DNA from 2 places in the Methylobacterium nodulans ORS 2060 genome. Region 2 is predicted to be linked to the other one. Evidence: riboswitches for the same ligand, from Rfam matches in the RefSeq annotation. Region 2 holds a riboswitch; the other holds the start of a gene.
The links. A riboswitch is a leader RNA that binds a small molecule or an ion and turns the genes downstream of it on or off. The one in region 2 is predicted to bind thiamine pyrophosphate.
Positions count from the first base shown of each region.

Region 1 (6,219 bases), 3.0 Mb from region 2:
TTCCGAGCTCAAGAGCCGGATCGTCGCCGACGTGAAGTCGCTCTCGCTCAACGCCAACCGCATCGAGGCGCTGGTCGAGCAGCTCTACGACATCAACAAGCGGCTGATCTCGCAGGAGGGCCGCCTGATGCGGCTCGCCGAGAGCCACGGCGTGGCCCGCGACGAGTTCCTGCGCCACTACCAGGGCTACGAGCTCGATCCGCACTGGGTCGAGCGCGTGGGCAAGCTCGGCGGCAAGGGCTGGAAGAACTTCGTCGAGCGCGGGGCCGACGGGATCCAGAGCTTACGCGAGCAGATCATGTCCCTCGCCTCCGAGACCGGCCTGGAGATCCAGGAGTATCGGAAGATCGTCCACATGGTCCAGAAGGGCGAGCGTGAAGCCCGGCAGGCCAAGAAGGAGATGATCGAGGCGAACCTGCGGCTCGTGATCTCGATCGCCAAGAAATACACGAATCGCGGCCTGCAATTCCTGGACCTGATCCAGGAGGGCAATATCGGCCTGATGAAGGCAGTGGACAAGTTCGAGTACCGGCGCGGCTACAAGTTCTCGACCTACGCCACGTGGTGGATCCGGCAGGCGATCACCCGCTCGATCGCCGACCAGGCCCGCACGATTCGCATCCCGGTGCACATGATCGAGACGATCAACAAGATCGTCCGGACCTCGCGCCAGATGCTGCACGAGATCGGCCGCGAGCCGACGCCGGAGGAGCTGGCCGAGAAGCTGGCCATGCCGCTGGAGAAGGTGCGCAAGGTCCTCAAGATCGCCAAGGAGCCGATCTCCCTCGAGACGCCGATTGGTGACGAGGAGGATTCGCATCTCGGCGATTTCATCGAGGACAAGAACGTCGTCCTGCCGATCGATGCGGCGATCCAGTCGAACCTGCGCGAGACGACGACGCGGGTGCTGGCCTCGCTCACGCCCCGCGAGGAGCGCGTGCTGCGCATGCGCTTCGGCATCGGCATGAACACCGACCACACCCTGGAGGAGGTCGGCCAGCAATTCTCGGTGACCCGCGAGCGCATCCGCCAGATCGAGGCGAAGGCGCTGCGCAAGCTCAAGCACCCGAGCCGGTCGCGCAAGCTGCGCAGCTTCCTCGACAACTGAGACGGTTTCCGGTCGATCCGTTCGGAGACGAGAGGGCGCGGGAACCGCGGGATCCCCTCTCCCGTGCGGGAGAGGGGATCCCGCGGTTCCCGCGCCCTCTCGTCTCCGAACGGATCGACCGGAAGCCGTATGACTGAGTGCTCCCGCCTGGGGCAGCCCCACCGGCCCTCATGCTGAGGTGGCCGGCGGCAGCCGGCCCTCGAAGCACGCATGACCGCTGGTCCGAGGCTGTGGTAGCTGGGAGCACCGGTCCGGGGTGCTTCGAGGCAGCCTGCGCGATCTGCGATCGCCCGCGCGATCTGCGATCGCCAGCACCTCAGCATGAGGAGCGGGGCGGATTCCACTCACGTCAGTTTCTATTCAGACGCCGACGGCCCGCGGATGCGCAAGTCGCCGCAACGTCACCTTGGCAAGACCCGCATCGGCCACAAGAGCATACCGGGAGCCTTGCCTTGGCCGTGCGGGCTGCCCATCTCCGCCCCATGCCGCACGCCCAGCCGACCGACCGATCCCATCCGCTGCCGACGGCCGAGGCGGACGGATCCGAGGCGAGCGCCATTCCGATCGGGCTGTTCCGGGCCTGCGTCGCCCTGCGCGACTGGCTGCTGAGCGAGGGCGCAAGGCTGCCCGAATCGGGCGACGTTCTCGCGGGCCTGGCCCTGCGCCTGAACGATCTCGGCGTGCCGGTCGACCGGGCGACCACCGCCATCGACGCGCTTCATTCGGAATATACCGGGGTCGGCCGGTTCTGGACGCGGGAAGATGGGGTGTCGCTGCGCCTGTTCCCGCACGGCGAGGCGTCGGATCAGGCGCTCGCCCGGAGCCCCTTCGCGCATATCTACGCCACCCGCGAATGGCTGCTCCTCGATCTCGCCGAGACGCCGGACGATCGTTTCGCGATCATCCCGGAGCTGAAGGCCGGCGGCTACCGGCACTATCTTGCGGTGCCGCTGTTCTTCACCAACGGCACCAACAACGGCGTGACCTTCGCGACGCGCTCGCCCGAGGGCTTCACGGCCGAGAGCCTCGCCATCCTGCGCTTCATCGTGCCGACGCTGTCGGCCGTGATGGAGATGCGGGGCCTCAACACGCGGCTCGACCAGGTGCTGCGGATCTATGTCGGCGACGGGCCGCACCACGCGATCCTGTCGGGCTCGATCCGCCGCGGGCAGGTGGAGCGGATCCGCTCGGCGATCCTGTTCGCCGACATGCGCGGCTACACGCAACTCACCGCCTCGCTGACGCCAGAAGCCTCCGTCGAGCTCCTCAACACCTATTTCGACTGCCTGGTGCCGCCGATCGAGAGCGAGGGCGGCGAGGTGCTGAAATACATGGGCGACGGCCTGCTCGCGATCTTCCGCGAGACCGGCGACGGGCTCGGCGGTGCGGCTCAGAGCGCGCTCACCGCCGCCCAGACCGCCCTGCGGCGCCTCGACGAGGCCAATGCCGCGGGCCGCTTCCCGGACCGGATCGCGGCCGGGATCGCCCTGCATCACGGCGAAGCGGCCTACGGCAATGTCGGCTCGGGTGCGCGGCTCGACTTCACGGTGATCGGGCGCGACGTGAACCTCGCGAGCCGGCTCGCCAAGCTCAACAAGGTGCTGAACGAGCCGCTCCTGATGTCGAAGCCCTTCGTCGACTTCCTGTGGGGCGACCCGGAGCCGCTCGGCTGCCACCCCCTCGACGGGTTTCCCGAGGAGATCGCGCTCTATCGGCCTGCGCGGAACGGTTGACGGCGGCGCGGGCCTCGCCCACATTCCCAGGCGTTCCAGGGAGATCCCCGACAAGGGGCTGAGACACCGATGGATCGGCGCCTTTCCGCCGATCAGCGCGGAAATCCTTCGAACCTGATCCGGCTCATACCGGCGTAGGGATTGGACGGGGTCCGCGGACCCGGCGCTTCAAGGACTTCGGCGGGCGCACCTCCAATCTCGACGGGCTACCGTGGAGACGAGGGTGCTCATGTCTTCTCCATCCCCGATCGGCCGGCGCCGCGGCGCGGAGGCCGACCCCGCCACCGACCGCCTGCCCGAGCGGGCCGATGTCGTGGTGGTCGGCGGCGGCCTGATCGGGCTGTCGATCGGCTGGCGGCTCGCGGAAGCCGGGCTCGCCGTGGCGGTGCTGGAGAAGGGGCGGGCCGGCGACGGCGCGAGCCTCGCCGCCACCGGCATGCTGGCCGCCGCCGCCGAGCACGAGCCGGGCGGCGATGCGCTCCTGCCCCTGGCGCTGGAGAGCCAGCGGCTCTGGCATCCCTTCCGCGACGACCTGGAGGCCGCGTCCGGCCTCACCATCGACTACCGGCGCGAGGGCACCCTGGTGATCGCGCTCGGCCGCGACGAGGTCGAACGCTTACGCTTCCGGCATGAGCTGCAGCGCCGGGCGGGGCTCGACGTGGCCTGGCTTTCCGGGCCGGCGGTGCGCGACCGCGAGCCGTCCCTGCGCCCCACCGTCACGGCCGGCCTGTTCTGCGCCGAGGACCATCAGGTCGATCCTCCCCGCGTGATGACGGCCCTCCGGCGGGCGCTGCGCGCCGCGGGCGGGCGCCTCGTCGAGGATTGCGCGGTCGAGGCGCTCGACCGGGCCGGCGGGCGCGTCGTCGGCGTCCGGACGGCGGCTGGCGCGGTGCGGGCCGGGACAATCGTGCTCGCCTCCGGCGCCTGGGCGGGGGAGGGCAGCCTCGTGCCCGAGCTGGCGCTCCCGGTGCGCCCGCTGAAGGGCCAGTCCCTCGCCCTCAAGACCACGCAGCGCAGCGGCCGGCTCGACCATGTGGTCTGGACCGAGCAGATCCACATGGCGCCCAAGAGCGACGGGCAGCTCATCGTCGGCGCCACCGTCGAGGAGATCGGCTTCGACCCGACCCTGACCGCCGGCGGCCTGTTCGCCCTGCTGGAGGGCGCGCGGCGCGCCTTTCCGGGCATTGAGGAGATGAGCATCGAGGGCGTCTGGAGCGGCTTCCGGCCGACCTCCGACGACGACGCGCCGATCCTCGGCGAGGCGCTGCCCGGCCTCGCCCTGGCGGTCGGTCACCACCGCAACGGCTACCTGCTGGCGCCGGCCACCGCCGCCGCGATCAGCGAACTCGTCCGCGGCGGCGCGCTCCCCGCCGTCGCCGCCCCCTTCGGCCTCGGCCGCTTCGCGCGCGCCGGGAGCCGCCTGCAGAGGATCCCATGAAGCTCACCGTCAACGGCGAGGCGCGCGAGAGCGCCGCCGCCACCCTCGATGCGCTCTGGCGCGAGGAAACCGCGGATCTCGATCTGCCGGGACCGCAGGGCTTCGCCATCGCCCTCAACGGAGCGGTGGTGCGCCGCCAGGACTGGGCGGCGACTGCGCTCGCGGAGGGCGACCGCGTCGAGATCGTCCGCGCCATGCAGGGCGGCTGAGGGCCGCCATGCAGGGCGGCTGAGGGCGCCCGCCCCGGACCACGGGGCCATCATCACGAAGCTGATTGCGTAACAGGAGTTCGATCATGACCATTGTCGCCCCCCTCGGCCGCGAGGCCGACGACCCGCTGGTGATCGCCGGGACGGCCTTGCGCTCGCGCCTCCTCATCGGCACGGCCGGCTACCCGACCCAGGCCATCATGGCCGAGGCGGTGCGGGCGAGCGGGGCCGAGGTGGCGACCCTGTCGATCCGGCGCGTGTCGCTGCGCGGCCATGGCTCGGACACGGTCTCACTGCTGTCCGGCTTCCGCTTCCTGCCGAACACCGCCGGCTGCGAGACCGCCCGCGACGCCGTGATGACCGCCGAGCTCGCCCGCGAGGCGCTCGGCACGAACTGGATCAAGGTCGAGGTCATCGGCGACCGCGAGACGCTCTATCCGGACGTCGCGGAGACGATCGAGGCCACGCGCCAGCTCGTCGATGCGGGCTTCGTGGTGCTGCCCTATTGCAACGACGATCCGGTGGTCTGCAGCCGGCTCGCCGATCTCGGCGCCGCGGCCGTGATGCCGATGGGCTCGCTGATCGGCTCCGGCATGGGCGTGGCGAACCCCGCCAACCTCGAACTGATCTGCCGCCGCTCGCCCGTGCCGGTGATCGTCGATGCCGGCATCGGCACGGCCTCCGACGCGGTGATCGCCATGGAACTCGGCGCGGCCGCCGTGCTGCTCAACACGGCGGTGGCCAAGGCCGACGACCCGGTGCGGATGGCGCGGGCCATGCGGCATGCCGTCGAGGCCGGGCGCCTCGCCTTCGGTGCCGGCCGCATCCCGCGGCGCGCCCGCGCGGAGCCGTCGAGCCCGCAGCTCGGCCTCGTCGGCTCGTGAACGGCCTTCCGGCCCGGCTCCTCTTGGTCACGGACCGGCACGGATCGGACCTGCCGCTCCTGCGGCGGGTCGGGGCGGCCCTGGAGGCGGGGGCCCGCTGGATCTGGCTGCGCGACCGGGACCTGCCGGAGGCCGAGCGCGCCGCGCTGGCGGCCGACCTCGCCCGGCTGGTGCGGGGGGCGGGCGGGCGCCTCACAATTGGCCGCGACGTCGATCTCGCGGCGCGGATCGGAGCGGACGGCGTGCAGCTCGCCTCGGCCGCGGTGGTGGCCGAGGCGCGGGCGCGGCTCGGGCCCGGGGCCCTGATCGGCCTCTCGGCCCATCGCCTCGCGGAGATCGCGGCGGCCCGGGAGGCCGGCGCCGATTACGCGACCCTCAGCCCGATCTTCGCGAGCGCGAGCAAGCCCGGCTACGGCCCGGCGCTGGGGCCGGCCGCGCTCGCGCAGGCGGCTCGGACCGGGCTGCCGGTGATCGCGCTTGGCGGCGTGGAGCCGGGGACGGCGCCGGCCTGCCTTGCGGCAGGCGCCGCTGGCGTCGCCGTTATGGGCGGGGTGATGCGGGCAGCGGATCCGGGGGCGGCCGTGCAGGCGCTGCTCAAGGCAATGGCGCGGGAACCGCGGGATCCCCTCTTCCGAGTGGGAGAGGGGTATGGGGATCGAAGATCCCACGTGAGGGTCCCGGACCCTTCAGAATAAAACCGAGACGGTGGTGCTGGCAGCGGCACGGTTCAGGATACTTGCTGCACCGTCTCCACCCTCACCCCTGCCCCTCTCCCGCACGGGAGAGGGGTTCCCCGCGCTTGTCTCGTCTCGAAAAGACCAACCGGAAACCGTCTCACACCCCTGCG
Region 1 is NC_011894.1:7,605,526-7,611,744, reverse strand. It holds gene rpoD (RNA polymerase sigma factor RpoD) at 1-1,108, shown strand, start outside; gene MNOD_RS35570 (adenylate/guanylate cyclase domain-containing protein) at 1,591-2,841, shown strand; TPP riboswitch at 2,870-3,000, shown strand; gene thiO (glycine oxidase ThiO) at 3,071-4,279, shown strand; gene thiS (sulfur carrier protein ThiS) at 4,276-4,488, shown strand; gene thiG (thiazole synthase) at 4,575-5,372, shown strand; gene MNOD_RS35550 (thiamine phosphate synthase) at 5,369-6,067, shown strand; gene MNOD_RS35545 (proteasome-type protease) at 6,207-6,219, opposite strand, start outside.
Region 1: it holds a riboswitch for thiamine pyrophosphate, as region 2 does, so the genes downstream of both, thiO (glycine oxidase ThiO) here and thiC (phosphomethylpyrimidine synthase ThiC) in region 2, are expected to answer to the same signal.

Region 2 (6,219 bases):
GCGGGCCCTGGCCTTCAGCGCCTCGCGGTCGAAGCGGCCCTGCGGATCATGAGCGATCACGGCATTCGGCATGCCGCGGTCGCGGATGAGGGCGGTGAGCGCCCGCGTGTCGACGCCCGTGATGCCGATGATGCCGCGCGCGCTCAGCCAAGCGTCGAGGTGGCTCGATGAGCGCCAGTTCGACGGGTTCGTCACCGCGGCGGCGATCACCGCGCCGCGCACGCCCGAGGCCGGGGCCGCGTCGAGGCTCTCCAGATCCTCGTCGTTGGTGCCGACATTGCCGATATGCGGGAAGGTGAAGGTGACGATCTGGCCCGCATAGGAGGGGTCCGTCAGGATCTCCTGGTAGCCCGTCATGGCGGTGTTGAAGCAGACCTCGCCCGCCGACTCGCCGGTCGCGCCGATGCCGAAGCCTTCGAGGATCGTGCCGTCGGCCAGCACCAGCAGGGCGGTGGCGACCGGCTCGGCCCAGCCGTCGTGAGGCGCGGGGGCGCCCGCGGCGTCGTCTTGCAGCATGATCGTGATCTCGCTTATGTCGCGCGGACGGCAGACACGCCCGAGGGCGGTTCGCACGGGAATTTGTCCGGCACGGCGTCTTTAAGGGGCGCGCCCCGACGGGGTCAATGTGGGCATCCCGCGCAGCGCTCTCAAGTTCCTCACGCGACACGGAGACCGGGGATCATGCTGCGGGAGCGCCTCACCGCCGAGATGAAGGAGGCCATGAAGGCCGGCGACAAGGCGAAGCTCGCCACCGTCCGCCTCATCCAGGCCGCCCTCAAGGACAAGGACATCGAGGCCCGCGGCCTCGGCAAGGGACCGCTCGCCGACGAGGAGATCCTCGCGCTACTCCAGAAGATGATCAAGCAGCGCAACGAGTCGGCTTCCCTCTACGAGCAGGGCGAGCGGCCCGAACTCGCTGCCGCCGAGCGCGCCGAGGCGGCGATCATCGCCTCCTTCCTGCCCCAGCAGATGGACGAGGCCGAGACCCGCGCGGCCATCGAGGCCGCCATCGCCGAGACCGGCGCGGCGAGCCCCAAGGACATGGGCAAGGTCATCGGGGCCCTGAAGACGAAATATGCCGGGCGGATGGACTTCGCGAAGGCGAGCGGCCTCGTGAAGGGGATGCTGGCCGGGGGCTGACCGCCCCCGTCGACCAATGGAGGCGGGAAACGCTCCGTTCGGAGATCGTTGTCTCGCCCGGCCTCCGCCCGCTCTCCCTTTTCCCGGGTCGCATTCCGCTGCCCGCTCCAGTCGTCCGGGAAAGAGGATGTCACGGTCATTCAACCCCTTTGCGGCTCATCCGCCAGGGTTGGCGCAGCCGTGGTCAACTCATGCCCTGATCCCATCCGCTACGCGCTCCGAAGCGTCCCAAGCGGCGCCGTGCGGCCCGGCACGATGTGGAACGCCTGCGGCCGCATGAACAGGAAGCGCGCGGGCGTGTGGCGCACAAGTTGCTCGATCACGAGCGGCACCGCCACCGCAGCCGCCGTCACGACGAGCGACGCCAGGCCCACATCGGGGATCGCGCCCGTCTTCAGCAGCGCGAGGCGGGTCGCCGCCATCGGCAGGAAGAAGGCGAGGTAGATCACGATCGAGCGCTCGCCGCAGTGCCGCAGGGCCGCCGTTACCGGACCACCAGCCCGGACGAGCAGGGAGGCGCCCGTCACGATGGCGAGCGCGCCCGCCGCGCCGAGGAGAAGGCTCACCACCGGCAGGCTCGCCAGGGTCGGATGGCCGTCGAGGCCGGAGGGTGAGAAGGCGAGGAAACCGTCCATGACCGCCCAGGCGGCGAGAGCGGCGAGGGCCGGAGCGACGTGGCGCCGGGCGCTGTCGGTCAGCGCGAAGATCCGGTCGGCGAAGAGCGCCCCGCCCAGGAAGTAGACGTAGCGCTCGCAGAACTCGTCGATCAGAAGAGAGCCGGTCTCGATCGGCAGGATCTCCAGCAGGGCGGCTGCGCCGAGGAGCAGCGGCCAGGGCACCCGGCGCAGCAGCTTCGTGGCGACCGAGAAGACCGCCAGCAGATAGATGAACCAGAGCGTCGAGTAGGGCTCGACGAGCGCATGGGCGAGGTGAAGCGCGAAGGCGCCGGGACCCGCCCCGTCCGTGATCGGCCCGTACTTCACCGCCGACTGGATCAGGGTCCAGAGCAGGTAGAAATAGGCGAAATGCACGACGCGCCGATCGGCGAAGAGGCGCCAGTCGCGGTCGAGCACGCGCCCGACGAACAGCCCCGAGAGGAGGAAGAAGTCCGGGATGCGGAAGGGCTTCGCGAAGGCCACGACCGTATGCAGGAAGCCCTCGCTTCCCATCGCGTCGCCTACACCGAGGGTCGAGTGCATCATCACCACGAGGATGATGCAGATGCCTTTGGCGACGTCGACCCAGGCGAGACGGCCGGGTGCGGCAGGGGGGCGGTCGGACATGGCGGGCCTCGCAGGGACGGGATCCGGGTTGCCCCGATCTTGGCGCCGCACCCGTAAAGGCCGCATCTCGGATCACCGGACGATGACGAAAGGGTTGACGAAGTCTGGACAGACTCTAGCGCGGCTGGCGCTTCGTCTCCCGCCGGGAGCGGGTCATGCGGGTCGCCGCATGGAAATCGTCCGGCTTGGTGCGGATCCAGGCGAGGAAGCGGGCGATTTCCGGATCCTCCCGCAGGCGCGCCACGTCGGCGAGGCGGCGGGCGATCTCGGCCTCGCTGTAACGGGCATGGATCGCCGAGTGGCAGATCTGGTGCAGCCGCACCGTCTCGCCGTGGGTGCCGCCCTTGAGCTTCGGGGTGAGGTGGTGGCGGCTCTGGCGGGCGCCCGGAGGAATGGGTCGCTCGCAGAGCGGGCAGATCGCCGCGGCGGGCGAGGGCGGGCCGTGGGTCGAGGGATCGTCATCGCGCCAGCGTCGGGTTCGCCGCCCCACCTCATTCTCTCCGGACAGGCTCGCGGGTCTTGAGCTCGGGTCTTGGGTTCGGGTCTTGGGTTCGGGTCTTGGGCCGACGGAGATCCGCCGGCCCGCCCGATCTGGGGGGCGTGCGGCCGCCCGGCGAGGCCCCGGCGCTGCGGCGGATCGCGCACAATTGACAAATCCACCGGCGCCGCAGAGAGTTCGGGCGTTCCGAGGGGGGCCCCGCATGGGGCTGAGAGTGGGCTTCACGCGCCCTGACCCTTGAACCTGATCCGGGTCATACCGGCGGAGGGACGGGAACCACCGCGCGATTCGCCCCCCGCACGCCACGGTCACTGGTCCGGATCTCCTCGAACCGGGAGAGATCCATGAACGCCCCCGTCATCCCCCCCAAAGGCCTGCCGCAGAGTGTGACCACCGGGCCGATCGCCGGCTCCGTGAAGGTCTATGCCAGTCCCGAGGGGCGGCCTGACATCCGGGTGCCCCTGCGCGAGATCGGCTTGAGCGATCCTTCCGAAGCGCCGGTGCGTGTCTACGATCCCTCCGGCCCCTACACGGAGAACGAGGCCAAGGTCGACCTCGCGGCCGGGCTGCCGGAGCTGCGCGCGCCCTGGATCGCGTCCCGCGGCTACGCCGCCGTGACGCCCCGCGCCGTCAAGCCGGAGGATAACGGCTTCGTGGGCGAGGATCGGCTGGTCGCCCCCTGTCCGGCGAAGCGCACCATCCGCAAGGCGGCGCCGGGCCAGATGACGACCCAGTACGAGTTCGCCCGGGCCGGGATCATCACCGAGGAGATGATCTACGTCGCGCACCGAGAGAATCTCGGCCGCAAGGCGATGCTGGAGCAGGCCGAGGCCAAGCTCGCGGATGGCGAGAGCTTCGGCGCGGCGATCCCGCCCTTCATCACGCCGGAATTCGTGCGCGACGAGGTCGCCCGCGGGCGCGCCATCATCCCGGCCAACATCAACCACACCGAACTCGAGCCGATGGCCATCGGCCGCAACTTCCTGGTCAAGATCAACGCCAATATCGGCAACTCGGCCGTGACCTCGTCGGCTGCCGAGGAGGTCGAGAAGATGGTCTGGGCGATCCGCTGGGGCGCCGACACCGTCATGGACCTCTCGACCGGCCGCAACATCCACAACATCCGCGGCTGGATCCTGCGCAACGCGCCGGTGCCGATCGGGACCGTGCCGATCTACCAGGCGCTGGAGAAGGTCGGGGGCGATCCCCTCAAGCTCGACTGGGAGGTGTTCAAGGACACGCTCATCGAGCAGGCCGAGCAGGGCGTCGACTACTTCACCATCCATGCCGGCGTGCGCCTCGCCCATGTGCCGCTCACCGCACGGCGCGTCACCGGCATCGTCTCGCGCGGCGGCTCAATCATGGCGCGCTGGTGCCTCGCCGGGCACCGGGAATCGTTCCTCTACGAGCGGTTCGACGAGATCTGCGACATCATGCGGGCCTACGATGTCTCGTTCTCGCTCGGCGACGGGCTGCGCCCCGGCTCGATCGCGGATGCCAACGACGCGGCGCAGTTCGCGGAGCTGGAGACCCTGGGCGAACTCACCCGGGTGGCCTGGGACAAGGGCTGCCAAGTGATGATCGAGGGCCCCGGCCACGTGCCGATGCACAAGATCAAGGTCAACATGGAGAAGCAGCTGCGCGAGTGCGGCGAGGCGCCGTTCTACACGCTCGGGCCGCTGACCACCGATGTCGCGCCCGGCTACGACCACATCACCTCGGGCATCGGGGCGGCGATGATCGGCTGGTTCGGCACCGCAATGCTCTGCTACGTGACGCCCAAGGAGCATCTCGGCCTGCCGAACCGCGACGACGTGAAGACCGGCGTCATCACCTACAAGATCGCCGCCCACGCTGCCGACCTCGCCAAGGGCCACCCGGCCGCGCAGCTGCGCGACGACGCCCTTTCCCGCGCCCGGTTCGACTTCCGCTGGGAGGACCAGTTCAACCTCTCGCTCGATCCCGACACCGCGCGCGCCTATCACGACGAGACGCTGCCGAAGGATGCCCACAAGGTCGCGCATTTCTGCTCGATGTGCGGCCCGAAATTCTGCTCGATGAAGATCACGCAGGATCTGCGCGCCGACGTCCTCGCCATGGAGGCGGCCGGGACGGTGGTGGGCGCCGCGCCGGCGATGAGCGAGGAGGACCGGGCCGCCGGCATGGCGGCGAAATCGGCCGAGTTCCTGGCTGAGGGCGGCAAGCTCTACGTCGACGCCGCGGAGTAGTGCGGGGTCCTGGAGTATGTCCAGGAGAAGTGGACGCGCGGGAACCCCTCTCCCGAGTGGGAGAGGGGTAGGGGTGAGGGTGCTACGCGTTAGAACAAGGCACTGAGCGTCGCGCTGGCAGCGGCACGGGTCAGGCTTCTCGCGGAACCGTCTCCACCCTCACCCCTGCCCCTCTCCCACTCGGGAGAGGGGTTCCCCGCGCGTCCTCGTCTCGAAAAGATCAATCGGAAACCGTATGACAGACTCGCGGCGGCGCCGCTTCCCCACGCGGGGCGAACCACGGCAAATCGTTGCCGTCCCGTTAATCCGCCCTTCACACAACGTCGTGGTCGCCTCGGCCCGTTAAGATGCGGGTAGGGATATCGGGTTTCTGATCCCCCAAACGTGAACATCAGGGGATTCCCGATGCTCGAGATCCGGTCCTTGCCGGCACCGCCCGCGCCGGCCGCGATCGAGGCAGAGCCTCCGCCGAACCGCCCGGCCGATGGACGGGATGCCGACCCGACGCCGCTTACTGATGCCGTGACGCTCGATCTGAGCCCCGAGGCGAAGCGCGCCATCGTGGAGGACACCCCGCGCGCCGGGACGGCCCAGGCTGAAGCGCGCTACCGGCGCGACGTCGACAGCCAGCAGATGGTGTTCCAGGTGCTCGATCCGGCCACGGGCTCGGTCCTCGACCAGCTTCCCTCGGAATCGGCGCTGCGCGCCAGGACCTATGCCCGCGAAACTCAGGCCGCGCAGACCACCCCGCTCGGCACCACCGTTGCGCGCTCGGCCTGAGACCAACGGTCATTTGACCGTTGGTTCCGCTCTCGAATTTTCGCCAAGCCTCTGACGAAGCCTTTGCCTTGGTGTCGAAAGTTCGAGATGGATCAACGGTCCGCTGCGCCAGCACCTGCTGCGTCAGCAGCCCGGGCCGTTGCTATGACTGCGCGCAACCTCACGCCAGCGCCATCAGGAAGCGCTCGATGAGTTCCAGGGCCCGCTCGGTCATCGCCAGCTTGTAGCGGATGAAAGTGTGGCAGCCGCCCGTATAGACCGCCGTGTAGCCGCCGTTGTTCGCCGCCGC
Region 2 is NC_011894.1:4,581,174-4,587,392, forward strand. It holds gene carA (glutamine-hydrolyzing carbamoyl-phosphate synthase small subunit) at 1-516, opposite strand, end outside; gene MNOD_RS21325 (GatB/YqeY domain-containing protein) at 682-1,140, shown strand; gene MNOD_RS21330 (acyltransferase family protein) at 1,350-2,423, opposite strand; gene MNOD_RS21335 (HNH endonuclease family protein) at 2,539-2,913, opposite strand; TPP riboswitch at 3,102-3,209, shown strand; gene thiC (phosphomethylpyrimidine synthase ThiC) at 3,267-5,150, shown strand; gene MNOD_RS21345 (flagellar protein FlaG) at 5,556-5,930, shown strand; gene MNOD_RS21350 (alpha/beta hydrolase fold domain-containing protein) at 6,091-6,219, opposite strand, start outside.